DNA from 2 places in the Paenibacillus sp. 01T431 genome. Region 2 is predicted to be linked to the other one. Evidence: riboswitches for the same ligand, from Rfam matches in the RefSeq annotation. Region 2 holds a riboswitch; the other holds the start of a gene.
The links. A riboswitch is a leader RNA that binds a small molecule or an ion and turns the genes downstream of it on or off. The one in region 2 is predicted to bind cyclic di-GMP.
Positions count from the first base shown of each region.

Region 1: linked by a shared signal. The riboswitch ahead of AC1DM9_RS22655 (anti-repressor SinI family protein) and the one ahead of AC1DM9_RS30515 (transglutaminase-like domain-containing protein) in region 2 are both predicted to bind cyclic di-GMP.

Region 1 is NZ_JBFTPT010000013.1:13,792-38,560, reverse strand. It holds gene AC1DM9_RS22705 (phytanoyl-CoA dioxygenase family protein) at 164-940, opposite strand; gene AC1DM9_RS22700 (helix-turn-helix domain-containing protein) at 1,066-1,953, shown strand; gene AC1DM9_RS22695 (metallophosphoesterase) at 1,974-2,738, opposite strand; gene AC1DM9_RS22690 (ABC transporter ATP-binding protein) at 2,848-4,653, opposite strand; gene AC1DM9_RS22685 (lasso peptide biosynthesis B2 protein) at 4,674-5,132, opposite strand; gene AC1DM9_RS22680 (lasso peptide biosynthesis PqqD family chaperone) at 5,148-5,456, opposite strand; gene AC1DM9_RS22675 (aldolase) at 5,460-6,392, opposite strand; gene AC1DM9_RS22670 (paeninodin family lasso peptide) at 6,477-6,620, opposite strand; gene AC1DM9_RS22665 (lasso peptide isopeptide bond-forming cyclase) at 6,635-8,575, opposite strand; gene AC1DM9_RS22660 (helix-turn-helix domain-containing protein) at 8,981-9,313, shown strand; gene AC1DM9_RS22655 (anti-repressor SinI family protein) at 9,328-9,489, opposite strand; cyclic di-GMP riboswitch class II at 9,506-9,589, opposite strand; gene galE (UDP-glucose 4-epimerase GalE) at 9,783-10,832, opposite strand; gene AC1DM9_RS22645 (right-handed parallel beta-helix repeat-containing protein) at 10,956-13,265, opposite strand; gene AC1DM9_RS22640 (lipopolysaccharide biosynthesis protein) at 13,315-14,895, opposite strand; gene AC1DM9_RS22635 (glycoside hydrolase family 88 protein) at 14,949-16,127, opposite strand; gene AC1DM9_RS22630 (glycosyltransferase) at 16,151-17,332, opposite strand; gene AC1DM9_RS22625 (glycosyltransferase) at 17,344-18,537, opposite strand; gene AC1DM9_RS22620 (polysaccharide pyruvyl transferase family protein) at 18,545-19,702, opposite strand; gene AC1DM9_RS22615 (glycosyltransferase) at 19,699-20,751, opposite strand; gene AC1DM9_RS22610 (glycosyltransferase) at 20,748-21,968, opposite strand; gene AC1DM9_RS22605 (nucleotidyltransferase domain-containing protein) at 21,998-23,188, opposite strand; gene AC1DM9_RS22600 (acetyltransferase) at 23,397-24,053, shown strand; gene AC1DM9_RS22595 (aminotransferase class I/II-fold pyridoxal phosphate-dependent enzyme) at 24,062-24,769, opposite strand, start outside.
Region 2 is NZ_JBFTPT010000025.1:187-5,469, reverse strand. It holds gene folB (dihydroneopterin aldolase) at 1-187, shown strand, start outside; gene folK (2-amino-4-hydroxy-6-hydroxymethyldihydropteridine diphosphokinase) at 162-719, shown strand; gene AC1DM9_RS30540 (helix-turn-helix domain-containing protein) at 671-883, shown strand; partial or broken gene AC1DM9_RS30535 (tRNA-dihydrouridine synthase) at 942-1,108, shown strand; gene AC1DM9_RS30530 (tRNA-dihydrouridine synthase) at 1,120-1,329, shown strand; gene greA (transcription elongation factor GreA) at 1,644-2,120, shown strand; gene lysS (lysine--tRNA ligase) at 2,289-3,809, shown strand; cyclic di-GMP riboswitch class I at 3,977-4,055, shown strand; cyclic di-GMP riboswitch class I at 4,107-4,185, shown strand; gene AC1DM9_RS30515 (transglutaminase-like domain-containing protein) at 4,198-5,007, shown strand.

The DNA.
Region 1 (24,769 bases), on a different contig from region 2:
TTTCCACAGCTTCCAGAGAAATATTCGTTTAGCTTTTTGAAGTTTCGATACTATAAATATGTAGAGCTCTTTCAAGTATTACTTCGCACAAAAAAGAGACGTATAACAACCTTTTGCATCCGGTTGTATACGTCTCTTAGTGGCGTAACTTCAGTATAATTAGTTACTCCGTAATTTCAAATTTTGGTTTAACATTGTTGAAATCAAGATTTTCTCCACTAACCATAAGGCCCATGCCCCAATCAAAATGAGTATTTACAGAAGGCTTGTCGGCTGCATCACGATATTGGAACAAAACGTTTCTTCTCGTTCTGTCACTGCGGTTAACATCCGATCCATGAATCGTCAAATAGTTGAAGAACAGCACATCCCCTGCTTTCGCCGGGCAAAGCGTTCCAGATGAAATTGGATATTCCTTATGGTTGAGATAATGTCTTCCCACATGATTCAGCGGTCCTTCCAAATGAGAACCTGGGATAACCGCTAAGCAGCCATTTTCTGAATCGGCATCATCAAGATGAACGCTTGCAGCAAGCATCGAATGGTCGTTATGAGGGAAATATGGATAATCTTGATGCATAGGAAATGCTGCTCCATTCGCAGGCGGCTTCACAAGCATTTTGGAGTGATGAAGCTGTACATTGGGACCGATGATTCCATTCAGTACGGATACCATATTCGGATGAATGACTGCCTTAGTAAAGGAGGCATCATGATAATGCACATCATGGAAGCCTTTCAGAACGAGCTTCTTAAGCTGCTCTGGCGGGAGGAAATCTCCTTGCCATGCGTGGTTATGATCTGCCTGAGCAAGCGCCGCTCGTTGAATAACCCGCTCAACAGCCGCTCTCATCTCTACTACTTCTTCATTGTTAAACACGCCTCTAACAAGCAAGTAACCATTTTCTTTATAAAATTGCACATCTTCATTAGTGATCATGTTCATTCCCCTTATCGTATAATTAATGTGAATATGGTTTAATTATAGATAGGATATAGTGCAATCGTATTTACCTGTTAACGACATAATTTTGCATTATTACGCCATAGGAGCTGATCGTTCATATGTACGTTTGGTCAAAAAGCGAGGAACGCTTAAATAGATATGCAAGATTGCTGCAAGGTGAGAGCTTGACCATCCATGTTTATTATTGGGGAGCGGTACCAAAGCTTGTTGCAAATGCTGTTCATAAGCATTCTTTTTTTGAGGTTTGTTACGTGGCTGGAGGTACCGGTATTTATGAGGAAGGCGGAACGGCTTATCCTCTGCATGAAGGCGTGCTTTTTTGCTCGCGGCCAAATATCCGTCATCAAATAAGAGATGTAGATCAATTGGATTTATTATATGTTGCCTACGAGCTCGATGAGAAGCTTTCTAAGCCGGATGAATTCGAATATTACAATCAGTCTTTAAACAGCGGCACGATTTGGATTGAAAACCAGCAGCATTCTCCAACAGCTCAAATTTGGAAATCGCTGCTCATTCCAAGCGAAGAAATGTTCGCTGTGCCAATCGCCTTGCTGAATCAGCTGGCACATGCCTTGATCCTAACGTTTCCTACAATTGTAGGTGGGAGGAACAAAAATACAGAAATCATTTTGCCCGCATCCAATGCAGCTATCCTCATTAGCCGCGCAAAGCTGTACATACGCGATAATTTAGGCGCTAATTTGAGCTTATCGGAGGTTGCCCGCTACATTAATGTGTCGGAGCGCCATCTATCTAGGCTTTTTTCTCAAAGCGTTCATGAATCGTTCTCCATGCTTGTTAGACATGAGCGAGTCCGCGTGGCGGAGCAGCTGCTATCACAAACAGCAACGCCGATTAAAACCATCGCTGAGCGCTGCGGCTTCTCATCCGTACATTATTTCTCCCGAACGTTTGCCGAAGCAAAAGGCATTCCTCCAGCTGCCTTTCGCGAGGCAAGCCGCAGAAATACCGATGATGACTAGATGCATCTCTGATTCATTGATTATAGGTCATGAATCGTAATCTCGCTTCTGACCATAAACCTTGCGTTAACGCCTGCTTGACCGATGCCTTTGGAAATGTAAAAGGAGCCATCCTTATTGTGATGAAGGCCTTTGTAGATCCCTTTCACGGACAACGGGCCCTTTGGCTTTAATGCAAAAAAGAACGGCACGTTCAGCTGCTTCCCATGCAGATGACCGGCCATTAAATATTGAAAAGGGCGATTAATTTTTAGAACGACATTAGGATCATGCGTCATAATGACGACAGGCTTGCTATCATCCATACCTCTAAATGAAGGTAAGATTCGGCTATGATGAGAGCAGTCATCGTCGATTCCGACAAGCTGAAAATCATCGAGCATGACATTCTCGTTACGCAGCACCTTAATCCCATAAACGCCAAATAGATCGAGCAATTTCTTTAAACGCGGAAGCTCATAATCATGGTTTCCGAGCACTGCATAGACAGGTATTCCGCTGTCTGCTATAGCTTTAAAGTAATAGCCTACCCGCGTCAAATAGTGTTCTTTATACGTATAATCGCCGGTCAGAAAAATGTAGTCAGGCTGCACGGAGGCAATGACATGCTGAATTCGCTTTGCGCTTATGCGCAGCCTGTCTACATGCAAATCGCTTATTTGCAATATGCGTTTGTTAATGCCAATGGGATGTGTAATTTTTTCGATTTTCAACCACTGGGTTGGGAGGATAAAGAGCAGGTACAAGAGAAGCACGGTTATTCCGAGCGTTAGTATAATAGCCAAATGTGTCCTCCTAATCATTGAAACCAATTCTGAGTTAATCTATCCAAAGGAGTAAATGCCTGTCCCTGTCATGAACTTTACTACTCTAATTAGTATAGTAAAGTTACGACTATAAAGCTACTTGCAGCTGGTTGCCTAACAAACGGCTGAACAGTCCTTTTTTATCCTCAGCGAGCATGATAAAATGGCCCGTTTGCACGATTTTCCCATTTTCCAACACGATAACCTGATCTGCATTCCGAATGGTCGATAAGCGATGAGCAACGACGATAACGGTCATTTTTCCCTTAAGCCGCTCTATGGCTTCTTGAATTTTTGTCTCGTTCAAGCTGTCTAGTGCACTTGTAGCCTCATCCAAAATAAGGATAGATGGCTTTCTTAATATTGCTCTAGCCAAAACGAGTCTCTGACGCTCCCCGCCTGATAAACGTATTCCACGATCACCAATAATCGTATCGATGCCATCCGGAAGCTTGCGAACAAATTCAGCCGCAGAAGAGAACTCCATCGCTTCCCATATTTGATCTTCCGTCGCATTCGGATCGATTAATATTAAGTTATCTCTAATCGTCCCATGGAACAGAAACGGCTCCTGCGGGACATAACTGATTGATCTTCTTAACGACAACAGATCCTCATCTGTAAGCGTCTTGCCGTCAATGAGCACATGACCAAGTTCTGGCTTCATAAGTCCCATCATTAGATCAATTAATGTGCTTTTTCCCGCGCCTGACTGTCCAACAATGGCGGTCATGCCATTAGCAGGGATGCTCAGATTAATAGCTTCCAGCGTATACTCCGGCTGCTCCTCGTCATACCGAAAATAGACATGGCGGCATTCGAGCTGGTGTTGGAGTGTCAGAGGTAAAATATGCTCTCCGCCTAAACTACCTACATCCTCTAATTCTCTGGCCTTTATGCACTCCTCTTGCAGTTCCATCAAAACTTGAAAAGCAGGCAAAGAGGAAGCAATCTGTTCCATGCTGGCTTGAATACCAGTAAAACGTGGCCATAAACGTGAGAAGATGACCAAGATGAGTACTAAATATCCGCCTTGGCTCTGAAACAGCATCACTGAAATGAAAACAAAAAAAGCAATCATTATAGCTGAAAACAGCTTGTAAAAGAGCTGCGAATTACTTCGCACCTTTGAATTTTCATACCGTTCCCGTGAGATATCACTCGACCAATTTAACAACCAACGATATCGAGATGATTCAAGCAGGTTACTTTTAATATCTTTCATCCCATTAAAATGATCCGTAATACCGGCTAAATAACTTTGAGCCAGCTCAATCGTCGTGCTCCCAATCATTCTTGATTGCTTAATAAATCTTCTGGAGAGAAATGCTATAACAAGCCCACAACATAAAACGAATAAAGTCATTTTTATGGATATGAACAAGGCAATTCCAATTTGAATAACCGTAAAGGCTATAGATGTTATCATCTGCAAAAATAGAAAAGCACCATTCGTCACACGTGAAAGTTCACCAGTAAGAGAATTAATAAGGTCTGTTTTCCTTTTTCTTATAAAAAATCCCCAATTCGCTTGCAACAGCGCTAGATAAAGCTCTAAACGTATTTGATTAACAAAACCAGTGTGTATTCTTATTTCTCTTAAGCTTAAATTACGACCAATTACTGCTTGAAGAGCGACAATCAAAATATATATCGTTAAAATAATAAATAAGGCCCTTTCTTTGGGAAGCTCCTGTAACGAAGCTAATAAAGATAAACCTGGTAATGATGCAAGTGGAATGTTCACTATTCCAATCACACTAAGTAAAGGGGCTAGCAACAGCATGCTCGCGCCATCAAGAAGTCCAACAAGCATCATGCCTATGAGATTCAAGTATAGAATCTTGCCTCCGTATGCATGCAGCTTTTTGGAAAAATACATTAGATGATTCATCGCTTCATCACTTTCCGTCTTTAGGAATAGGTTACATTAGCAAACATACCGGTGACCGTAAATCGATGCATTTCTTCTGAACCTGTAATATAAAGGGCTCCGCTTCGCAGCCAGGCATGAGCAATCAACTTGCCGGCTTCATCTTTTGTTGTACCTAAATAAAGTGTACTGCTTATTTTACGTCTCTCCAGCATTTGCATGCCAGCTATTGCTCGAGCTAAACATTTACTATCCCAAGGCGTATTTCTGCTTGCAACTTGAAGAACATAACGGATTTGCACTAATGTTTTTCTATGCTCTGCTTCAGCATCACTCTCCGTTTCTTTCATGTATTGCCCAAGAGTAGGAGCGATTTTAGAAAACGGCTGATTTAGAATCCGTATACGAGCGTATCCTAGTAATAATGTTGCCTCTATTAATAGAAATAGTGTTTTGAAATCCAATGAAAACAATGCTTTTAATTTCATCAACTTCCCCATGACATCACCATATATTTAATCTTTTATATAAACGAGTCGTTCTTCAAGTAGATGAGACAAAAAAGAAAGCACTTGCTCTTCACACACTTCTCTAGCAACATCAAATTCTTGAAGTAAAGCTTCAACTACTTCTGATACCGTTGCAGGCTGTTTAATCAGATTCCATATTTGGCTGCCCATTACACCCAAATTATAATATTTACCATTCTCAATACTCAAAATCACCTTTTCTCCGCCCATATCACTTACAATATTGTTGCTATCTTGCATAATCAGCTGCTGTAACTCTAATGTTTGAATCGTAATTGCTTGGCTCTTTGTCATCTTCTAATCCCCCGTAGATATGGTTTGTAAAACGAGTTCGACAAGCTCAGGAGCGGTAAACCTTGCGATAGGTCTTTGCACCTGATAAATAGGCAATTCCTCAGCGAGTAAGGCAGATTTAGTGAAATGCCACCGCGTTAGTCCTAGCTTTTGCACTAAAAATTGTCGATATGTATGTTGAAATAAGAGGTCTAGGCGAGCAAGTTTATGAACAGGAACAATTGACACCTGATCTGATTCCGTTATTACAAGCTCGAATATCCCTCCAAGCGGCAATACATTAGAACAAAAGTCTGCCTCGATTGGAAGACAAAATTTATTCTCTCTTCCATAAATAGATCGAAGTTCTTCGTTGTTTACACCAAATGCGTCTAAGCTTTGCTGCCATAGCTTTTGCTGCGGGTAAGCTGGGATAACTAATGGCATTTGATCTAAGGAATCCCGTGTCACAGCAATAATATCATCACTCAAGAGCGAATAACCCCGTCTAATAAAAGCTGAAGCTAAAGTCGATTTCCCAGCACCGGAATGACCAACGAATGCATAAGCTTTACCATTGATGGCAATTGCACTTCCATGCAACGGGTACATGCTGCGTTGAAATAGCAGTGCACCAATACAGGTACCGAGAACATAAATTCTAATCAGATCATCATCTGCACCTTTATTAGGTGATATGATGATCTGATTACCATTTTGGATCCGAAAAACTCCCGCGTCCGGCATATTTACTGTTACAACGTTTTTCTCAACAACAAAATCATAAGGCTCCAGTTCAATCATTTCTGTAAAAGAGCTATCGATTAGAATTGTTATGTCTATTGGCTTACGGTCTCCTAAAATAGGAGTCAATTCCGGCAATGGAATTTCGCTCTCGATCGTTAGTCCAAACGCACTATACACCTTTTTCGTTCCCGTCAGCTGCAAGGTCCTCACTCCATCAATTTCCTTAGTAATAATTAGAAGGTCCTTATACTACTTAAGTATAAGGACCTTCTTCTTCATAACACACATAATTCCTTAGCTAGTAAAACGTGGGTTTTCAGACCATTTACCTGGTATATAAGCCTCATCAGTAAGTGGACCGTTTTTAGTAGAAGCCGCAGTCATATGTACATGAAGGACCTCTAATTCAGGTTTATTCCATTGTTTTTTCGTTTGCATTTTGTCACCTCCCTTCAATTCAATTTTATAAGAAAGCGATAAACGATTAGGCTGCGCATCAATAATCTGTAATTCGGATCAAGCGCAAGCTTAGATTGAGCACCTTGCTCAATTTGTGCTAGCGCTGATTGGATCACATTGCAATCAACAAATTGCATGAATTCTCGATCTTGGCTCATTTTTCTCAGCTCATCTGTGAATGCTTGCCATTTGGGACGCATACGATGAACCCAATCCGCTCCCTGCACTCCTCTTGTGCGCTGATTCAACCTTACACTGTCGGGCAATAAATTATGAGTTGCACGTCTTATCAGGGCTCGATCCATTCCATTCTGAACGTACTGATCCTCTGGTAGTGACAAGCAAAAACGAATGACTCGTATATCATTAGTGGGGTCTCGCTTCCATAATGAGTGTCTTAATGAAAGTTTTGTCGAAAGCGTATTGCCTGCATTCCAATGATAGACTTCATCAAAATGGCTTCTTCTTTCATCGTACACATTTTTGGCTGCAAACCATCCAGAAGCATCAATTCCATATTCACTAAGCCGATTAAATACATCGGTCCTTTTGGCGAAATCGGGATGAATAATCATAGGATAATGATAATTTTCTCCAATGGGGCGCAATTGATCTATAAAGGGGAAAGCAGTACGGCTTACATTTGAAAATACATGAGCACGACCAGAACCGATATTCAGACTATACTGACGCATTTCTCGAAGCAGCTTGATCCATCTCATTTTTTTCAACAATGTGGCGTAATAAGGAATGGCATCTCCCCACGAGATTGACAAATTGCCTCTGCCACCATTAAGCAGCACACCAACTCCTTGCTCCTCTGCTTTCTCAAACATTCCTTTCATCCAGAAAGAATTCTCGAAAAACTTATAAGGCATTTCCATAATATTTAGAAACCCGTCGATTTCGGAGTAAGAATCTCTCCCTTGAAAATCTAGGTAGTGCTCTTCAATACCTCCCACATGCCCAACAGTCGATTCAATAAGTGGTCTTTCATTAGTCAGCATTGATTTGGGTGTATAATCAACAAAGTCGCTTGTAGGTACGTAGCTGAACGTGTGCAGACTTTTATTTTGCGGTCGCAATGCCTTTGAAGCAAAGCCAACAATAGAGCCTGAATCCAAACCGCCGCTAAGCTGTGCTCCGACATTACGATGTGTCCGCAGCCTTGAAGTAACAGCTTGTTGAAACACATCCTGAAATGCCTCAACATACTCATCATTTGATTTAAAGCGTACGACTTCATCTGGTCTCAGTTGGTGATATCTTGCAAGAGTAATTCGTCCTGCAGTTATCGTTATCGTATGAGATGGAGGGAGCTGCTCAATATTCCGATAAGCCGTCTTGGATGCATCCGCAACGTCAACCATGCCAGAAATAGCCAGAAACTCAGCAAGCCATTGTTCATTTAACAATCTCTCCTTACCCAGCAATGTAAGTAAGGGTTCAATTGTTGTACAAAAGGCAACACGCTCATTATTTCGATGATAATAGAGCGTGCGACCTCCGGAGAAGTCTCTAGCACCAAACAGCTTTTGTCTTCTACAATCCCAGATTAGGAAGGCGTAATCACCAGCTAAATAAATAGGTGTTCTATCCCCCCATTTATCATAAGCTAATAAAATTAGCTCGCTATCCGTCATATTTCTTCTTAATTGCTGCTCTACTCCGAGTCGGTTGAATAATTCTATGCGGTTATCAATAATTGCATCTGCAGTTATAACAAGCCCTCGTTCATCATCCAAAAAAGGATTACGTTCATTGATCGACTCAGGTGTAATCCATTGATTATGACAACCTAAAAATATATTATCGTCATGCCAAGCTTGAGCTGTATTACATGGAAACTGAGAAAGTGCCTCCATTAAAGCATCGCCCTGCTGCCATGCCAAACTTTCCTTGCCGGTATGAAAAACTCCTGCGATGGCGCTCATCGTGGCCTCCGGGTGGTCATCGAATTTGTTTTATTAACGTACTTGTTTCAAAAATTAGGCATTTGTTTTTAGTTCTTTATAAAGAACATATTTGAATATTACACCTGAAATAAACCTTTGTCAATGACTTTTCTACGATAAACTGCAAAAAATTCATAGTTTTTGTTCTTTATTAAAAACAAAATGTCGATTAGTTTTTCGCCTGAGTATTTTACAATAAAAACATTTTTTTCAACTCTACATAGTACTCTTATAAATAAAAAAATAACCACTCATTATTAAAATAAGTGGTTTTAATGTTTGAATAAAAAAATAAGTGCGTTATAGCTAACAACCTTTCGTAATTAAGAATAATTCGTTATAATAGAAATAGTCTACAACGATGTGATAACGGAGGAATTTGTTATGATTGGAGAACGCATTCAACTGCTGCGCAAGAGAAATGGCCTATCCCTTACAGAGTTATCCCAACGGGCGGGCGTCGCTAAATCTTATTTAAGCTCCATTGAACGAGGGCTCCAGCAAAATCCTTCGATTCAATTCCTCGAAAAGGTAGGCGCCGTATTGAATGTGACGGTTGAAGATTTTTTAAATACCGATGAAAAAAATGATCGCAAACCCGACAATTTAGACAACGAGTGGGCTGATTTAGTAAGAGAAGCTATGGCTTCCGGTGTGAGCAAAGATCAATTTAAAGAGTTTTTAGAATTTAATAAATGGAAAATTAAGCGCGAATAGCGCTTTTTCCACTTTTATACAGCCGTTACTTGCACATCATTATCCTTACTTTCTTCAAGACAAAGCAATACTTTCCTTACTTCGTCCTTGCTGAATCCCAAAGAACGTGCTTTCATGATTAATGTTACCCATTCCATATCCAATTCCTGAATATCTTCTGCTTTAGCTAGTACCATCTTCCCATGTCCCCCATTCATTTCAGGACGGTTGCACCACTGACTCCATGCGTTTAAGGTGCCCAGATACTAAACGCATTTCAACGTCTCCCATGCTTGTCATTCGTTTATAGATGTATTATAAATCACCACAAGTGCGCATACTGTCGCTTCATGTCTCACAAAAATGATAGATAATTACATTTTTTGTCGAATTTATTTAAGTAATGTTAAACGGAACGAGAAATAGGTAAGAGCTATCAACAGACATAGAAAACAGACCTAATTGTATTTAATTATTACTCAGCTTTTAATTATGATGTTAATTCTTTAATGGAATCTCTAGTGGTCTCTTCCTCATAACCATTTGGATTCAAATATTGCCAGCGCCATGAGTCAGCGCACATCTCCTCTATCCCAAGTGTCGCAACCCAATTCAACTCCGCGTTTGCAAGCATCGTATTTGCATAACAAATGGCAATATCTCCTGGTCTACGATCTGTAAATGAATATGGAATACTTCGTCCCGATACCTTCTCGAATGCATTAATCATCTCTAATACACTATACCCGCGCCCAGTTCCGAGATTAAATATATCCACACCTGATTTGTTCATGATTTTTTCCAGTGCACATAGATGTCCTCTCGCAAGATCCACGACATGAATATAATCCCTTACGCCTGTGCCGTCTATGGTTGGATAGTCATCTCCAAAAATATTAACTTTTTTAAGCCTGCCTACAGCTACCTGAGATATGTATGGCATAAGGTTATTTGGAATACCATTAGGATTCTCGCCAATTCTTCCACTTTTATGTGCACCAATTGGGTTAAAGTATCGTAAAATTGAAATCCCCCATTGCTCGTTAGACTCCGCTAAATCCTGTAAAATTTGTTCTAGCATGAGCTTTGTTCTTCCGTAAGGATTCGTTGCTCCAAGCGAAGAACTTTCTTCAATCGGCACATGTTCCGGTCGACCATATACCGTTGCAGAGGAGCTGAATACAAGCTTATGAACACCATACTTCTTCATAACCTCACACAGGATTAAGGTGCTAGTAATATTAGTGTGATAATAAGACAGTGGCAATTGCACAGATTCACCTACTGCCTTCAATCCTGCAAAGTGAATTACTGCATCAATTGTATGTCTGGTGAAAACACCTTCAAGTCCGATTTGATCCATTAGATCCATTTGATAAAATGTAAAGGCTTTGTTTGTAATTTCTGCAACTCTGTTTAATGAGATGTAGCTGCTATTTGACAAATTATCAACAATAACTACCTCATACCCTGCTTCAAGAAGTTCCACACATGTATGACTTCCAATATAACCTGCTCCACCCGTAATTAAGATAGCCATTTCATTGACCCCTCTCAGCCTTCATTATAAGAAACGTATTTATTCTTTATTAAGAACACTATATGGAATAAAATCCCTGCATCTTGAAAAACTACAGGGATATATTTTCTTCTTTCACTTACGCTATACAGTACTTCCCAAATCCGAGATATCATCTAGCCAGATATATGGCGCAGTACCTGTCACGGTTACTCCTCTAAATACAGATTTCGTAATAATTGCAGATTTATTTTGTCTCAACCAATTAAAGTTGATTTTACTATTATCAAAAAATGAATGAGAAATGACTGCTTTTTTGTTATTATCTGCTTTTCCAACTACAGCATTAATAAAAGTAGTTCCTGTTACAAGCGAATTTCCATCCATGACGAGTCCAAGATTTTGAAACAATCCATTTCTTAGTGTATTCTGTCTCATATATTTAGTATCACTTGAACCTAGCTGAATATCAGTACTACCTAAAAGAGGAGTCTTTGCACGAATAAATTCACTATTGCTGATATGGCAACCCTCAAACCTTGCAGAGCCTTCAATAAGAGTTAAGCCCTCTACAACTATTGGACGTCCTGCATAATCTTGCGGAACTAATATAGATACATCATAATTTTTCACTGTTACATCCTTGATAACAGCTCCGGCTGCTAATAAATTAAAGTTCGGAGTTAACGAATTATCAGAACGCCAATCTCGTTCAACGGTTATATTGGTTAGATAACATCTGCCATAATTATATCTACCCAAGTTAAATCCCGTAACACCCGCATCCTTAATAATGACTGGCACACCACCTTGCGATTCAGATACCTGAAACCCTAGTGAAGTAACATTTACGGTATAATACAGCTTATCTGTACTTATGCCTGTCGGAATCTTACCGGACCATTGCTCAAACGATACTTGTGCTCCGTTACCCATAAGATGAGGTGATTTAAATGTGAATGTGCCTGTAGCAACATCAACAGCAGGTGATCCAAAATAACCATACACGCTTGAACCATATACTAAGCCGTTTTTAACCTGACAATTTTGAACAACTGCTCCCCTTACATCCAGCAGTCTTAAATTTCCGTTTCGAATAACAGCTCCGTTAACAAAGTTATCTCCCTGTACCCATAACTCACACCCATCAAATGAATTATTAATGTATTTGACATTTGCGAAATTCGGATTTGAGCTAACACCTCCAATATTAACGCCTTCAAAGGTATTTCCCTCTATCAAGAGATTTGTACCATCGGCATTAACTAGATGTCCACGTGCATTATTATAAATATAATTATCTTGTATAAATATGCGATAATTAAGCTCAAACCCATTAGGACGATCTGCTGTTTTATACGGAATATTGGTTTCACTGTACATTGATTCGATATCGATTCCGAACATGGGCGGTGTACCGTTTCTAAAATTAGTTGTTACACCATCGTCATCATAGCCAATATGATGAATCTTATTTCTGTAAATATGAGTATCATTTGAAGCACAGATAGAAATTCCTTGTCTTCTGCAATGATGGATATGACAGTCATGAATAAGAACATTTTGACCCATCTGTTCCTGCGTATATAAGGTAGGATCAAGCTGATATTTCTCATAACCCGTTAAAATTCCATCGCCGGTACAATTTGAAATCTCCATATTGCTTATTTCTATATTATTGGATCCAAACGATCCGATCCCGTACCCGCTTTCATGCGTATAAAATGAATTATCAACCTTAGCCCGAATATCCGCAATTTGACTATCTGTTAGAGGAGCTGTAATGGGTATCGCAAAAATCATTTTATTATTTTTACTTAAATCCTTATCCTCATTAAGAAACCAGCCTCTTCCTCCTGAGCTGGCCGGTGCAAAAACACCGTTCGTTCGTGAGCCAGTAAGTGTTGTTTTAGATACGGTATCTTTATATTGATAGAATTGATAGCCTGTAGCATTTACACCCGCAATGCTCCATAGTCTAAAGCTTGCAAGAAGCCCGGGGTTTGCGTAACGGTCAATCACCTCGCTGCGAATCCAGTTGGGGTCATTGTTTAGCGTTCCGTCAGCGTTTATACCTCCCCTAACAAACTTCACAAAAATCTCATATACGTGGTTTTTCTTATCGCCTACTAGTTTACCACCTGATATCTTTGCATTATTAATTCCTCTCATTTCGACAATCGTATAACTTGGAGATGAATTCCCCTCCAGCATTATTACACAGCCTTGCTCAAGCTCTAAATGAATACCGCTCAACATGTTAATAGCTACGAGAGTACTTGGATCCATTCTTACAATATAATTTCCACTTGGTAGAATGACATGTACAAATCCTTGCGATTTAGCCCAACTAATAGCATCATTTATTCCTTTAGTAGTCTCAGCTGCATTTATGCCTAAGTTGCTAATAGCAAAACGGTCTAGTTCTATTCGGTAAGAGCCTTGTTGACTCATAGAACTCACCTTCCTTTTACACTATCTTATGTAGCTTATCCGTAAAAGGTTACTTATTTCCACCAGCTTCTATACCATGACGTCGCTTTTCTGCCCTTCTGAATATTGCACTTATGTTTGGTAGTTTGATTAATAGATTTTTAAAAATACCGAGTAAATATTTGAATTGCTCCGTTCTATGGAATACGATAATATAAATCCCATTTACTAGAATGAGGCAGATTATGCCTTTAAGCAGTAGCCATAGTACGTTGGATGTCGGAAGAAAATAATTGATTCCACCAACAATGATACATGCAACAATTCCAATAGCAGTGTAGAGCATGTAACTCATAAAATAGTGCACTACAGGCTGACGAAATACCTTACGATAAACAAGCAATGGCGTATACCAAAAAGGAACCGCTAATCCGCTAACTAATGTTCCAATGAATATACCGGCAATACCTAAATATTGTACAAGGATCAGTGATAAACCAAGATTGACCGCAGCCTGGAATAAAGGAGCAAATCGGTCCTCATGAAAAATACCGGCTGTCGTTTTCACTGCGCTTAAAGAGTTCCGCATGCCTCTTTCATAAAAGGATAGAACCAATATCAGCAGTACTACATTCGTCATTTTATACTCTTCGCCTATCCAAATGTCGATCAGCGGCTCAATTAATAAATATAAACCAATTGATAAGAGTGAATATAACCAAAAGTTAAGAAGATATGTAACCTTGAATATTCGATAAACAGCATCGGGACTTTCTTTCGCAACCAAATTACCCAAACTGTGATACATATTGGCAAATATCTGATTAAGGAATGTTCGACAAATATCAATAAGCATTTTGTAATTTGAATACAGACCTACCGCTGCGATACTGACAAAAGAAGAGATAAGAATACTGTCTACTCCAAAAATAAAGTAATTCCCGACATTTTGAAGAATGATCGCTTTCATATTTTTAATGAAATTGGCTTTCGTTTCGGGATCCAGCTTGCTCTTTACCTTTTCCTTTAAGTATGGATATAATTTATCTACAATTAAGACCAGAATAATGGATGTTATAATGGAAAGAGCGCTCTCTACTGCAAGATATAAAATATAGTTCTCCGTGTAGTATAAAATTGCTATTTTCATGCAGGTAGAGATAATCGCTGAAATTGAAAATACAGCTGTTACGATGTAGTTTTTCTGATTTACATTAAGAAAAGAGTGTTTGTAAACAAACAAATAGGGAGCAGCTGTATTGATAAGAAAAAGTATATATATCAAATTGAGGTTTTCAACACTCGTTTCTTTGATGAAGAGATCCAAGAAAGGCATAACCCCTAAACCGAGAACTAGTACTACTCCTGCTATGACCAGATATGCTTTTTTGTATAACTCCATTAAGGCTAATATTTTGGGCCTATCATTATCGGCAACAGGTTTATAGAGATTATATATAATACTTGAGCCGATTCCAGCCTCTGCCAATGTAAGCATGGCAAGAATACTAGTAAACAACCCATTAATCCCTAGGTATTCCATGCCTAAGCTGTTAATGAAAACCGTCCTGGATATAAAACTCAAAACCGTTATAATGAGCTGGTTACCTAGCCCGACTGAAATATTCAATAATGAACTTTTTACCCTCATGCGAAGCTCCTATCTGACAAATCCCATTGTTACTGTTCTCATTGCTCTTCAGTCTATATTACTCTCTTGTTATAATTTACAATTCGAATACAGAAACCTTGAGTAAAAGGCAAGATATTAAATAACATAGAGTACACTCCAATATCCTTTGTGTCCCCTTGTGAGAAATCAACTGCACCGTTTCTTCTTGTTACCTTCATTAAGTATTGGATTGCTCTCTCTGCTCCTGCTGAGCATTCTTCAGAAAGTTCTTCAATCTGAGATGCCTGAAGCAAAAACCAGCCTAATGTTGCTGTAGTAGATGAATCTGCTCTTGTTTCATTCCGTGTTACCGTCCAGTTCCAATTTCCTTCTGGCCTTTGAAAAACAAGAATGGCCCGCGCGAATTTTTTTACAAACCGTTCTAGTTTCGCCTTTGAATCATGTGCTTCCGGTAATTCACTCCAAGCATCACAAAGACCAATTGCTAGCCACCCTAGCCCGCGTCCCCAGCCAAATAAACCGAGTGGTAGTGCATTTCCCATGTGGTATGCATGACTTGGTATGAAATGATCGTCAAGCATACCGTACCTTTCATATTGCTCCAACTGCTTGACTGCTAACTGTACACATTCCTGTTTGTTGTACCTTATTCCATAGGTAACCAGAAACGGACAGATAAAACCTATCGTATCGACATATCGATAATTTTTCATAAATTTCCGATATTGAACCGTTCCATCTTCTCCGATATGTGACTGTATAAGCTCCCAAGTACTGTCAAAAGCCGGTTTGAATTTTTGGGTGTCTATACCTTCTAGCTTCATAACTCCGTAAGCAAGAATGGCAGAGTCGATGTAGGAAGGAAGTTCCCTCCATTGACCATTCTCGTCGAATTTTGTCTTAAGAAATTGTTTGATATTTGTTTCAAGCTCTTTATCTGTACCATTCTTCAAGCACTCGGATAATCCTAATAACAAAGATGCTTCCTGCCAATGCTGAATAACACTCTTAGAATAATTACCTTTCAGCATGTCGATTGCTACCAGTCTAACATTATCAGTTACTTTAATTTTTGGTGTATGATTAAGCCAATTAACGCCAATATGCGTAATGGATTGATTCCATTCTTGTTTATTTCTATATCTACCGATATGTATTCTGCTCAGCCAATCCCTGCTAATTGGCATAATATCAATAAATATTATAATACCGATTAGCCCCAATAAAATAACAGCTAGAATCTCTAGCATCTTATTCGCTCCTTCACAAACAATTATATCAACGCATATAGCTTTTCAATTTCCAGCTCTGTTCCGAAATTTTCCTTTGAAAGCTGGTTTGAGAAGAATTGTCTTAGACTTTCATTTTCTATCAGCTGCTGAATCCCTTCAGATAGCGATTCTGAATTCATGTCAACAATTAATCCATTTTGGTTATGTACAATTTGATCTTTTGCTGTACTGAAATTAGTAACAATAATTGGTTTATGCAAAATCTTTGCTTCGTCAATAGCTATGGATTTCCCCTCAAACCGTGATGGTTGAACGTAAATATCTGCCTCTTTGATATAAGGATATGGATTTTCTTTAATCCCTACTAAATGGAAGTGGTCAGTGAGCTGATGCATATCTATCAGTTGCTCCAACTTACCCCGTTCTTCCCCTTCCCCTATTACATACCAGTTTACGTTATACCCTTTAGCCACTAAAATCCTACATGCATCTATTGCCATTTCAAAACCTTTCTGGTAATTCAATCGTCCGATTGAAACTATAGAAATTCCTTTGTTCAGATTTAATTCGGTCATTTCCTCTGACATTTCATGAATCAGTGTAGGCGATACGATGTTATGAACGACTCTAATTTTTTCTATAAACTGTGGAAAGCGTTGTATCAATACTTCTCCACATCCTTCCGAGACCGTGATTAGATGATCTAATTGCTCAAAGTATGGGGCATCTAAAGACGGATCCATCCGCAGCTTGTCGTAATCATTATGAATAAATCCAATTTTTTTTGTTGCGTTTGCTTTCTCAATACTGAAATAAATAGGATCCTTCTCAAGAAAACCTATTGCAGCATCATACCTTTTATGGAGCACCGGCAGCGCTTTAGATAAATATTTCCAAACTCTTTGCTCAAGTTTTGCTGGATTCTTTTCTGTATAAAAAATGTATCCTGCTTTCAATCTTGCTAACGCTAACCCTATTTTTCCGTTCTTCAAACAATCTATGACTGCCAGTTTCATAGACATATCAAAATATCGGTACTGAACAGGCTCTTCTAACAATTTCACAGAGCTTGGAATCTTATTTAAAAATATTCCTTCGTGCTTGAACAAATAGAGATCCACATCAAATCTCGAATAATCGATTGTTTGTAATAACGAGAGAAGCGACTTCTCGGCACCGCCGCAATTTAAATTATTCATTACAAATAGAATTTTAATTTTCAAGGCATATCCACCTATTCGAGAATTTTATACAATTTATGAATTTCATCTTCCGTCCCTAAATGAAGACTCGATAAATATTTTGTCATCCTTGTACGAGTCTCTTGATCCTCTATCAACTTAGAAATCCCAACTGCTATGGCATCGACATCCAAATCAACGATTAATCCCTCAACGCCATCTTTAATTTGGTCCTTAGCTGTACTGAAATTAGTTATGACGATAGGTTTATTCAATATTTTCGCCTCATCGATTGCAATTGCTTTTCCTTCAAACCATGAGGTTTGTACATATATATCCGCCTGTTTAATATAAGGGTATGGGTTTACCTTCAGACCAAGCAGTTTAATATTTTTATCCAATCCTTCACTTGTAATAAGGGCGGATAGTTTTTCCCTTTCTTCACCTTCGCCGATTATATTCCACTGGAATTTATAACCCTTGTCCAATAGAATTCTGCAGGCTTTAATCGACAACTCAAATCCTTTCTGAGCATGCAAACGACCAATAGATAAAATAACTAGCTCATCACTCTTACGATCATAAACATCCTTCTCAACCAAATCAGCGAGCTGATTAATGATCTTCGGAGAGACAATATTATGAATAACTTCAATTTTTGAATGTTGATCGGGAAATCTTTGTTTTAAAATATGGCCGCATTCTTCAGAAACGGTTACAATATGATCCATCTTTGCGAAATACCCCTGATCAAAATAAGGATTCATCCCCAGCTTGTCGTAATCATTATGGACCCATCCTATCTTTTTGGCGGCATTAACCTTCTCCGCACAAAAATAAATAGAGGTTTTTTCTAAAAACCCAATAGCTACATCATATTTCTTCTCTACTAAATCAATGGAACGAGCAATATACTTCCATCCTTCTTGCTCGTTAATACTAACGCTTTTAGACATCCTACTTTTGTAACTGAACATGAATCGACTATAGGCCAGCTTTGCATTTCTCCTAACCAAAAACTGGGATACCGAAGGGAAAAGAGGCTTAATAAAACGATAATAACTTTCAGACATCGGCAGAATGTGAACATTCTCAGGCACTAAATCCATAAATATGCCTTTATGACTAAACAAAAATAAATCGACGTTATATTGATTGAAGTCAATTTGAGTAATTAAATTAATTAAGCTTCGTTCCGCACCACCAGCTGAAAGACTTGGAATGACAAACAATATATTTTTTTTCATACCCACCTCATGTTAGACCACATAAATAATCCACCGCTTTATAAGACATTTTCTGAATGTTTGGAATTACCTGCTTGAGCTTCTGTATCAGCTCTGCCTCTTCTTGGACCATTTCATCGAATTTCTCAATTAATAGGACACTATTTGATAATTCTTCGATACCAAGTACCAGCTTTTCTTCGCCAAAAATATCTCTTGCTATTCCTTTGGACTTCACACTGTATCCAAGTACCATCGTCGGAACGTAGTTGGAGTAAGCAGCAATAGTAGCATGTGTACGTGCACCAACAAAAAATCTCATTCTAGCGATATAACCTTTATATTGAATCGCTGTTAAATGATCCGGCAAAAGAATAATTCTACCTGTATGCTTGTAAGTTTCATAATAGCCTTTTAACACCTCATAATCATTGTTCCCATTTATAATAACGTGCGGAGTTAAGGCAATCGTCATATCCGTTTTACTCAATATATGCCGTATCAGCTCGTCGATCGCAGCCTGCGATTGTTTATTCCGTTTCCATACCAACGGACTAAAATTAATTCCAACTGTGTTTCCTTCCTGCCACCCTTTTGGCAAATCCAACTCTTCTTTTTCCATAGTGAATGCAGGATCTGCACAAAGCTTTACGTTCTTAAGGCCTTTACCGATAAGCATATTGTAGGTCAATGACTCACGAGATAAGATTAGATCAAAGAGCTTTAAATCCTCCAGCTTTCTTTCCGACATATCTTCTTCTCCGATCGAACATCCCCACAATACAAGTTTTTTCCCTTGTTGTTTTACTCTCCTGTCAATTTCATACCATCCTGGCTGCTCTCCATAGCAATAATTGTCTCCGCCTATAGACATGCAAACATCCATATTTTCAATATTTTTTATAATATTGTTATGGATTTTCCCGAGCGCATAAGATTCATCCTGATAAAGTTTTACCTTTAGTGAAGATAGGAACCAATCATACGAGTATTTTTTTATTTCAAGTTTAGAACCATCATAAATACCATCCAACTTGGCTATAATTTGATCGGTTTCCGGATTATTAGATGCTAGATACACCTTAGCGTCCTTTATCCTCTCCTTTAAAATAGCTGTTGAAGATCGTACGATAGCTTCACATCCTCGATTAAGACTGCCATCATGAGCAAACATCATTATCTTCATATTGTTATCCCCCTTACTTTTCTATTTCGGTATCTGCTGTACGCCGTTATCAAATAAATGCCTAGCAATGACTTTTGATCAATAAGATACAATAATGCTTTTTGATATTTCCCTAATTCTTCGCTCATTTCTTTGGAGTAGATCGGCAAAGCTTCCCTGACATCATGGTGCAATATCATTCTTTTAACATAATGTGTCTTGTCTTTAAATAGCATATTCGCCGAGGGTTCAAGATAAATATGTATGTAGGCCAATACGCTATGGATTAGTTTAATGGCTTTAAATTGTTGAATATTTACTTCACTAATTAAATTCGAATAACATAAAGGAAGCTCAGATTTATATACCTCAATAGCACGCTGAAAATAATCCTTTTTGGATACATTTCTAGTTGCACTCTCTTTTGTCTCACGATAATGGTATCCGGTGTAATCAATATATTTCAGTTTCTTTGCATGACTAAAGAAAAAAATATTAAACATTCCGTCCTCTCCAAGAGCAACGTTGGCAGGGAAAACAATTTCATGCTCCTGAATGAGAAATTTTCGATAAATTTTGTTGCATGCTGTATTTAATTGATCACTCTTCAAGAAGAAGGGTAATATTTGTTTTTGAATCTCGCCCTCGGTTAGGACAACTTCACTAGGGAAAGGATACCTCGTAATAATATAATGACCATCAAGCTCACTTTCATAGTTTGAAATTACAACATCACAATCCCCTGATACTGCTGCTGCATAGAGAATCTGATACATTTCCGGCTCAACATCATCGTCTGCATCAACAAAACCAACATACTCCCCTACTGCAGCAGCTAGCCCTTCATTCCTAGCAATGCTGACACCCTTATTATCCTGATTAATAAGAATAATCTGTCGATTATGTTTCTGATACTCTTCAATGATTTCCTTGCTATTATCCGTAGAGCCATCATTTACAAAAATAAGCTCATAATCTTGTATAGTCTGGTTTAAAAGAGACTCCATGCAGCGTTTAATATAAGGCTCAGCATTATAGACTGGAATGATCACACTTAGCTTTATACTCACCTCGCGATACTCCTCTCTTTCGGTTGAAACAAGCTATAAAGCTTATCAAGCTCATGACGATTTCCATAGTCGACTTCTGCACATTTCTTTGACAAGCGCTCCCTGAGCTCTTGATCTCGATAAAGTCTTAGTATTCCATTCGCAATCCCATCGACGGATAATTCGGAAATAACTCCATCAACCTCATGGCTTACTTGGCTGTTTGCAGTAGCGTAATTCGTTATGATGATTGGTTTTCCCAATATCTTTGCTTCCGTAACTGTGACTGCTTTCCCTTCGTATCTGGAAGGCTGAACATATATGTCGCAAGCTTCGATAAAAGGATATGGATTTATTTGCTTACCTAGCAGAATAAAACGATCTTCCAGTTTATATTCCGCTATCAAGTTTTGAATAATCACTTCATCTCCGCCGTAGCCAACAATATACCAAACAATATCATCATATCCTTGGTCGGTAAGAAGCTTGAAGGCTTTAACTGCATTATCAATTCCTTTGGCGTGAGACAATCTGCCTACTGTGAGAAGCTTAAATCGTTTATCCGAAATCATTGGATTACTTGGCAGTCTCTCTAATGCCATGCTTCTGATGAATTCAGGCGACATGATATTCTCGATAACTATCGTTTTATTTTTTAAAGTAGGGTACTTCTCTAAAAATGAATCTCTGCACGCATCGGAAACTGCGATAATGTGGTCAAATTTATTCCACATTTTCAAATCCATATTGCTTATGGTATGGACAGTAGAAAAATCAGTATGTATCCATGCAAATTTTCTGTTGGCTTTAACTTTTTCTGCTACAAAATAGTGCGGCCATAAATAGCTAATCGCTATATCATATTCAGGTGTCAGCTTAGGAAGAAACGGCAGGGCATACTTCCACATTAGCTGTTGCTGAATATATCCCGATTCGGGTATTCCCTTTAAACTTCCAATTATGCGCGCATGAATTTTTGATAGGAGGCGAGCAATTCCTAAATGCAGCTGTTTCGATTTCAATAGGCTTCCAATACCTTTTCGGAAAGAAGCATATTGCGGAATCTCTTCAAGAAGATTTGCTCTATCATTTAGAAGCGACATAAAATCTCCTTTATGCCGATACAGCATCAACTCGACATTAAAATAGTCATATTGAAACTCATCCAGCATACCGGCAAGGCTTCGTTCTACCCCCCCAACCTCCATATCATAGGAAGCAATTAGCACGTTTTTCATCGTTATCCCCTAACTTAAAAAATCACATTTTATACGTTGTAGATTTTTTTTTTGGTTTTCCTCCATATCCACAAAAAAGGACGAAGAGGAAAGTACAAGAAATGAAGTTTCTTAGGAAGAGGTAACGTCTCGACGTCTTCCGGATAAGGAAATAGAAAACTTGCAATAAACTGTATTTTTTGCGGAATTGTCAGTAAGGCAAAAAGATATCGTTCATGATAGCTTCTAATTTCTTCTGGAATCGGCGGGGAATGTAGATTAACCAGCCGATTAATATAAAACATAGCATCCTCCGCGAGCCAATATGCCTTCCTTCCTGCAAGAAGCGGCTTCATTTCATCGCGAAGAGGAGAAGATAATAAACGTGCTGCGAGTAATATCGCCTGCCCACCAATATGGGAATAGTTATGCTTGGAAAGCAGCCGGTTCAACTTTGGCCAATCAAGCTTCTGATTAACTAGCTGTTTAATATCCAGCAGCCAGCGAAGTCTAGACCAACCATGACGTGCACCATGAGAAACAAGAAACATAAATAGGTCTTCTCTTCCTAAATAATAAATCGGACGGCTAATTAAAGCGCTTTTTCGCTTACGGCTCCATAGATCATTAAAACTTGGCTCCTTAGAAGGAGCTGGGTTCAATCTCCAGTGCAATTCTACCTTTATACCTTTTTCGGGATGCACGAAAGTAGTATGATGATGTCTCCATTTCCAATCATTTAGCACCGAAACAATATATTCATCCTTCTCATACCCAAGGAACACCAGAAGTGCTTCCGCCTGATCAAGTTCTTTGAGGGGTATAAGGAGATCGAGGTCACAAGAGGTACGCAGCGATACGTCTCCATATAAATCCGCAGCAATAACCGGCCCCTTTAAAAACAGCGAACGTAGGCCACGTTCAGAAAATTCCTTTGCGAGTTGTTCCATCTCTCCACTGAGCGTAAGCATCTGCAAGGTATTCCGATAATAGTCACGCTGAAACATTTGGGTAACAAACACCGGGATTTCTGCTGATTTCAGTTGCTGAAGCTTGCGATTGATAGTTGGAAACACCCGATGATGCCTAACAAGCTCGATAAACCGGTCCCAATCCGCATTTTGCAGCAGCTCCTGATAATCGAAGGACTGATCCGCTTCATCGTCTGACGAAAGAAAAGCGAGCATTAATCGTAATTCGTCAGACAGTTCTTCATTATGGAGAGTAACGTTGTTATTCATGAATATCTCCTTCTAACTGATTAGCCAATAACGAACAATAACTTAAATATTGTTCTATAAAACGAACATAGATACAGATTATCACCTAGCCTAATATCTGTCAATAAACATTCCATACATTCACTATTCTTTTAGAAAATAACGACTTAATCTGCTAGAATGGAAGAGTTAAATGTTTGGACTTAACAAATAGGGAGGTTGAAAGCTCGTGCAAAATATTATCGTGTATGGTGCTGGCGGTCATGCAAAAGCCGTAATCGATACAATTGAGAGAGAAGGTCTGTATCAAATTGTTGGCTTACTGGATGGATTCAAGCCAGTTGGTTCAATTGTTTACGGTTATGAAGTTTTAGGAGATGAAAACTGGCTAGCAGCAAACCTTGATATCATAAGCTGTGGTTTCGTTGCTATTGGAGATAGTTGGCTGCGTTCTACTATTGCAAAAAACATCTCACATATTCATCCTCAATTTAAATTTATTAAAGCTATTCACCCGGCTGCCTCTATTGCAAGAGGCGTTAAGATTGGAGATGGAACAATCGTTATGGCTGGCTGCGTTGTTAATAGCGATACAACAATAGGAGAACATTGCGTATTATATTCTCAATCGTCGGTAGACCATGATTCAACTCTCGGCAACTGCGTGACCTTAGCCCCTAAAGCAGGTACTGGTGGAAATGTAAACATTGGCGATTACTCCGTCATTTCTTTAGGTGCAAATATTGTGCATAGTATTACGATCGGTGAGCATACCGTTATTGGAGCCGGGTCGACCGTATTAACCGATATCCCCTCCTATAAGGTCGCATACGGAACGCCTGCCAAATCGATCCGATCAAGAGAAACTGGTGAACGTTATCTTTAATTATTTGTTTAAGCCGATTGAATGCTCTTTTCCTCCGCTCTATCGAAAACATCATTCATGCAATCAATTACTCTTACTTGATCAATTAGTGTCATGCTCGAACCGGAGGGCAAACAAATACCACGCATAAATAACTGTTCACAAATAGATTCATCGCCTGCGTGAGCATAAAATCGGCAGTTTTCAAACAGCGGTTGCAAATGCAGAGGTTTCCATAGCGGACGCGCTTCTATATTAGCTGCTGTAAGTGCATACAGAAGCTCAGAAATTGTCGTGTTTGTCTCCATTTCATCCAGTACTAAAGTAGTAAGCCAGCGATTGGATTTGGTATTCATTAATTCAGGCATAAAGCTGATGCCGCTACGGTCCGAGAATGCACCCAAATAGTTCTCGAATACCGTTCTTCTCGCTGCTACTCGATCATCCAGTACCTCTAATTGAGCTCTGCCTACACCTGCCAATAAATTACTCATTCGATAGTTAAAACCCATGCTGCTATGTTGATAATGTGCGGCAGTATCCCTTGCTTGCGTAGCTAGAAAACGAGCCTTTTTTAAAAGCTCCACATCGTCTGATACGAGCATGCCGCCGCCCGATGTCGTTATAATTTTATTTCCATTAAATGAATAGATGCCAAACTTTCCAAAGGAGCCGCTTTGCTTGCCTTTATATGTGGAGCCTAGCGATTCCGCAGCGTCCTCAATTAGAGGAACTTC
Region 2 (5,283 bases):
TCCGTTTAAGCTTATCGAAGCTTTAACAGGTCACATTGCATCGCAAGTACTGGAAGTTTATACTATGGTAAATGAAGTGACGGTTCGAGTAACGAAGCCAAACCCGCCGTTTGATATCCATTTTGACGGAGTAACGGTAGAACTGCGCAGAAAGCGGGACAATGATGGACGAACAATTCCCGCTTGATGGCGCACAGGCAGAGGCATATATTGCTTTAGGATCTAACATGGGAAACCGTGAGCAACTGCTGCTGGAAGCGATTAGCCTCATCGATGCGCACCCGAGCATCGTGGTAAGCAGAGTGTCAGGCATGTATGAGACTGATCCGGTAGGCTACACAGAGCAACCGCCCTTTATCAATATGGCATTAGCTGTACGAACGACACTATCTCCATTAATGCTTTTGCGTCAGCTTTTGGAGTACGAGCAGCAGCTCGGTAGAGTTCGACAAATTCGTTGGGGACCGAGAACCATTGACCTTGATCTGCTCCTATACGATAATGTCAGAATGGATCAAGAGGAATTAACTTTGCCGCATCCGCGTATGATGGAGCGGTCGTTCGTTCTCGTTCCGCTGCATGATGTTTTGGATCAAACACATCGGCTGCAGTCCGAGGTAAGCGCAGTATCTGAAGCAGCGCTTCTGGATGGAAAGGAAGGCATTACGTTATGGAAAACAATCAATTGGCGCAGCGCGTCAGAGCCTTTCGAAAGCTGAAGGGCTATACTCAGCAGGAGCTGGCCAAGGAGCTTGGCGTATCGGTGGCCGTTCTTGGCTCATTGGAGCGAGGAACAAGAAAGACGGATACGAAGTTATTAAATCATATCGCTAAGACGCTCGGAATCAGCTATGAGGAATTAATGTCTGATAACCGTGAATAGTGCTGTCTGGTACACAAGACATGAACAATAAGCAGTTAGAAGAGGAGGAAGGAGTGACATGCTGAAAATCGGTGGCATCGAAATGAAGAACAGAGTGGTGCTAGCGCCGATGGCAAGCGTGTGCTATCCTGCCTTTGATTAATTGCCAAGGAGTTTGGAACGGGTCTTGTATGTGCGGAGATGGTAAGCGACAAGGCCATTTTGCATGGTAGTATACGGGTAAGGCTAATTGGGACATTATAAAGGATGTCAAAGTAGCGGTATCGATTCCCGTAATTGGGAATGGCGACGTTTTCTCACCAGAGGATGCAAAAAGGCTGCTCGAACATACAGGCCGTGATCCGATGGTAGCGATTTTGGAAAACTACGTCCACTCGCTTGGAGAGGACGAAGAATTCCAAGCTGTCAGTGCTGTTCCAGCAAAGAAGCGGGTTCTGCAGAAGTAGGCGCTTACTAAAATACAAATAGATCGGTTATGCGATTTACCCTGTAACGGGAGCGAGCCGACACCATTCGACAAAAGCCGCTATCATGCGGCTTCTGCTCTACATTTCAGAAATGAAACGGTTTCAATGGGTCGTCTGGCTTTGATTGACATTCAGGGTAACTTTGCAATATAATCGTGCAATATAATCTAACGAAGACATCAAGAGCGCTTCAAACAACAGTTGGTATGAGGAATAAGAAGCGTAATATATTAGGTAACAGTGAATTCATACAAGGTATGAAAAATTAGTCACATGACAGGAGAATCGGAAAGATGAACGATAAGCAAATCATTCTGACTCAAGAAGGGCTGCGAAAGCTCGAAGATGAATTAGAGAACCTAAAGTCGGTCAAGCGTCGTGAAGTAGCTGAACGTATTAAAGTAGCAATTGGCTATGGTGATATAAGCGAAAACTCGGAATATGAAGATGCGAAGAATGAGCAAGCATTTATCGAAGGCCGCGTTCTTACCCTTGAGAAAATGTTGCGCAATGCGCGTATTATAAATAATGACGATATTGATATTGATACCGTGAGCATCGGTTCGATCGTAACGGTTGAGGATATGGAGTATGGCGACACAATGGATTATTCCATTGTTGGTACAGCGGAAGCCGATCCTTTGCAAAACAAGATTTCAAATGAAAGCCCGGTTGGTAAAGCGATTCTAGGCAAGAAAAAAGGCACCGTTGTTGAAGTTAGCGTACCAGTCGGCATTATTCAATACAAAATTCTCGATATCAAAAAATAATGTTTGCTATGAGCGGTTCAAAAAGCTTCCTTGTAGGAAGCTTTTTGAACGTTTAAAATATAAGAACGTATATTACAGGTCTATACATTGCTTATATTTTATTGCGAAACGAGATTTTGCTGCATGAATCCGGTGACAGCTGCTTGCTTTTGCCGAATGATCAAGGAGATGAAAGAAGTGGAACAAGAAAACAATGAACAGCAGGAGCTAAGTGAGCTCTTGCAAATTCGCAGAAACAAATTGGACGAGCTTAGAGGGTTAGGTGTGGATCCATTTGGCCGAAAGTTCGAACGCACTCATAACGCCGAAGATATTGTACAAGCCTATGAAGGGCTTAGCAAAGAAGAAATAGAAGAAAAAGCGGTTGAAGTGCGTATTGCTGGCCGTATTATGCAGAAACGCGGTATGGGCAAAGCGGGTTTTGCTACGATTCAAGATTTGAGCGGCAAGGTTCAAATTTATGTTCGTAAAGATTCCGTTGAAGAGCATAAGTTTGCAGCTTTTGATTTGCTAGATATCGGTGACATCATTGGCGTAGTAGGCGTTGTATTCAAAACGAATACAGGCGAAGTCTCTGTCAAAGCACGTGATATTGAAGTTTTGACAAAGTCGCTTCTTCCATTGCCTGATAAATATCATGGCTTGAAAGACGTAGAGCTTCGTTATCGTCAGCGTTATGTTGACCTTATCGTGAATCCCGACGTCCAACAAACCTTTATTACTCGTTCCAAAATCATTCAATCCATGCGTCGCTACCTAGATTCCCGCGGGTATTTAGAAGTAGAAACACCAACGCTGCATTCCATTGCAGGCGGTGCTGCAGCACGCCCTTTCGAAACGCATCATAATGCGCTGGACATGCAGCTCTACATGCGTATTGCAATCGAGCTTCATTTGAAGCGACTGATTGTAGGCGGATTGGAGAAAGTATATGAGATCGGCCGTGTATACCGGAATGAGGGGATTTCGACTCGCCACAATCCAGAGTTTACAATGATTGAGCTTTACGAGGCTTATGCTGATTACAAGGATATTATGGCATTGACAGAGAATGTCATCGCACATATTGCGCAAGAGGTTCTTGGAACAACGAAAATCACTTATCAAGGCCAAGAGATTGATTTGACACCTCAGTGGCGTCGCGTCAGCATGGTTGAGCTTGTCAAAGAAACGACTGGCGTAGATTTCGGCGTGGAAATGAGCGACGAGGAAGCCCATCGTTTGGCGAAAGAACACAAAGTTGCCGTTGATCCGCATATGACATTTGGTCATATTCTCAACGCTTTCTTTGAACAGTTCGGTGAGCACACGCTTATTCAGCCAACCTTTGTTACAGGACATCCGGTTGCTATTTCGCCGCTTGCTAAGAAGAGCGAAGCAGATCCACGCTTCACCGATCGTTTTGAGCTATTCATCGTAGCACGTGAGCATGCTAATGCATTTACGGAGCTTAACGATCCGATTGATCAGCGTGAGCGTTTCGAGTCGCAGCTTGTTGAGCGTGAGCATGGAAATGACGAGGCGCATGAGATGGATGAAGACTTTATCCGCGCTCTGGAATACGGCATGCCGCCAACAGGCGGACTAGGAATCGGTATCGACCGATTGATCATGCTTCTAACAGATGCTCCATCTATTCGTGATGTACTGTTGTTCCCTCATATGAGAGATCAGCGTTCTGCTGAATAAGAAAGAAACAAGGAACCGTTTGGCTTTTAGCAGCCAATGGTTCTTTTTTTTCTAATATCGAGAATTTGCAACAACAATCCTTAAAAACATTCAAATTATGATTGATATTGTAGTACAATCTATTGATTTGCTAGATTCATATGGTAGAATAGAACTAATAAAGCGCTACACGATAACGGCAAACCTATRGAAAGGTAGGGACGCAAAGCTAAAGGGCCTTCCGTATGATGGCAGCCAGCTACCGAATGAACAGGCTTTTTTTTGTTTGTATAGGGGAAATTCATCACAAAGCGCTTCACACGATAATGGCAAACCTATCGAAAGGTAGGGACGCAAAGCTAAAGGGCCTTCCGTAAGATGGCAGCCAGCTACCGAAGGGAGTATATTCATGCGTAAATTTATGTTAGTCATCGCAGCTTTTGTTCTTTTTGCATCCATCCATGTAACGGTCGTTCAGGCAAATGAAGCGGACTCTTCTGATTGGCTCAATACGGGGAATTTAGATAAAGGTGTTGTCTCCGTACAATATGCAGTGAACACTAAAGTGAAAACGAAGCTTATGATCGCAAAAGGCGCATCAAACTATACATATAATCTAACCGGCGGAAAAACAGCTGAGAAGTTTCCATTGCAGCTTGGCAATGGCGAATATACGATATCTGTTCTAGAGAATACAACAGGCAACAAATACAAACTGGCGAAGAAAGAAACCGTGACGCTTGATTTGAAAGACAACAAGGTTTTGTACTTGAATTCCATCCAGAACATTGACTGGTCGAATGCGAGCAGCGCCATCGTCAAGGCAAAAGAATTAGCGAGCAATAAAAAAACGGATATGGAGAAAGTAAAGGCAATCTACGAGTATATTATTACGAATGTAAGTTATGATAATCAATTAGCTGCTAATCTGTCAGTTGATTACCTCCCCAATATTGATCGCACATTTAAATCGAGAAAGGATATCTGCTACGGATACGCTTCATTGTTTGCGGCAATGCTGCGGAGCGTGGATATCCCTACGAAGCTCTTGATGGGACAATCTACTTATGTGGATGTTTATCATGCTTGGAACGAAGTGTACTTGGATGGGAAATGGGTTACGATTGATACGACTGTTGATGCGGGTCTAAAGAAGGGCAAGAAAAAGTATGAGCTTATCAAGGATGCAGCTCAATATACAGTTACAAAAACATATTAGAAGTCATACGAGCTTGCGGAAATCGCAGAGCTCGTTTTTTTATGTCTTTCTTCAATATAGGTGCGGAGGAAGCGAAGCAACGATTACGCAATTAGAAGGCAAATAGGAGTGTTGAAAACTTTTTCGTAAATAATGAAAAAAACACTTGCAATGCTATATACGCCTATGATATATTATCTAGGTCGCCAACGAGATACACGGTCGACAAGAGAGAAAAGATTGCTCTTTGAAAACTGAACAACGAGTAATAACTGCCTCGCAAATCCTTCGGGATAA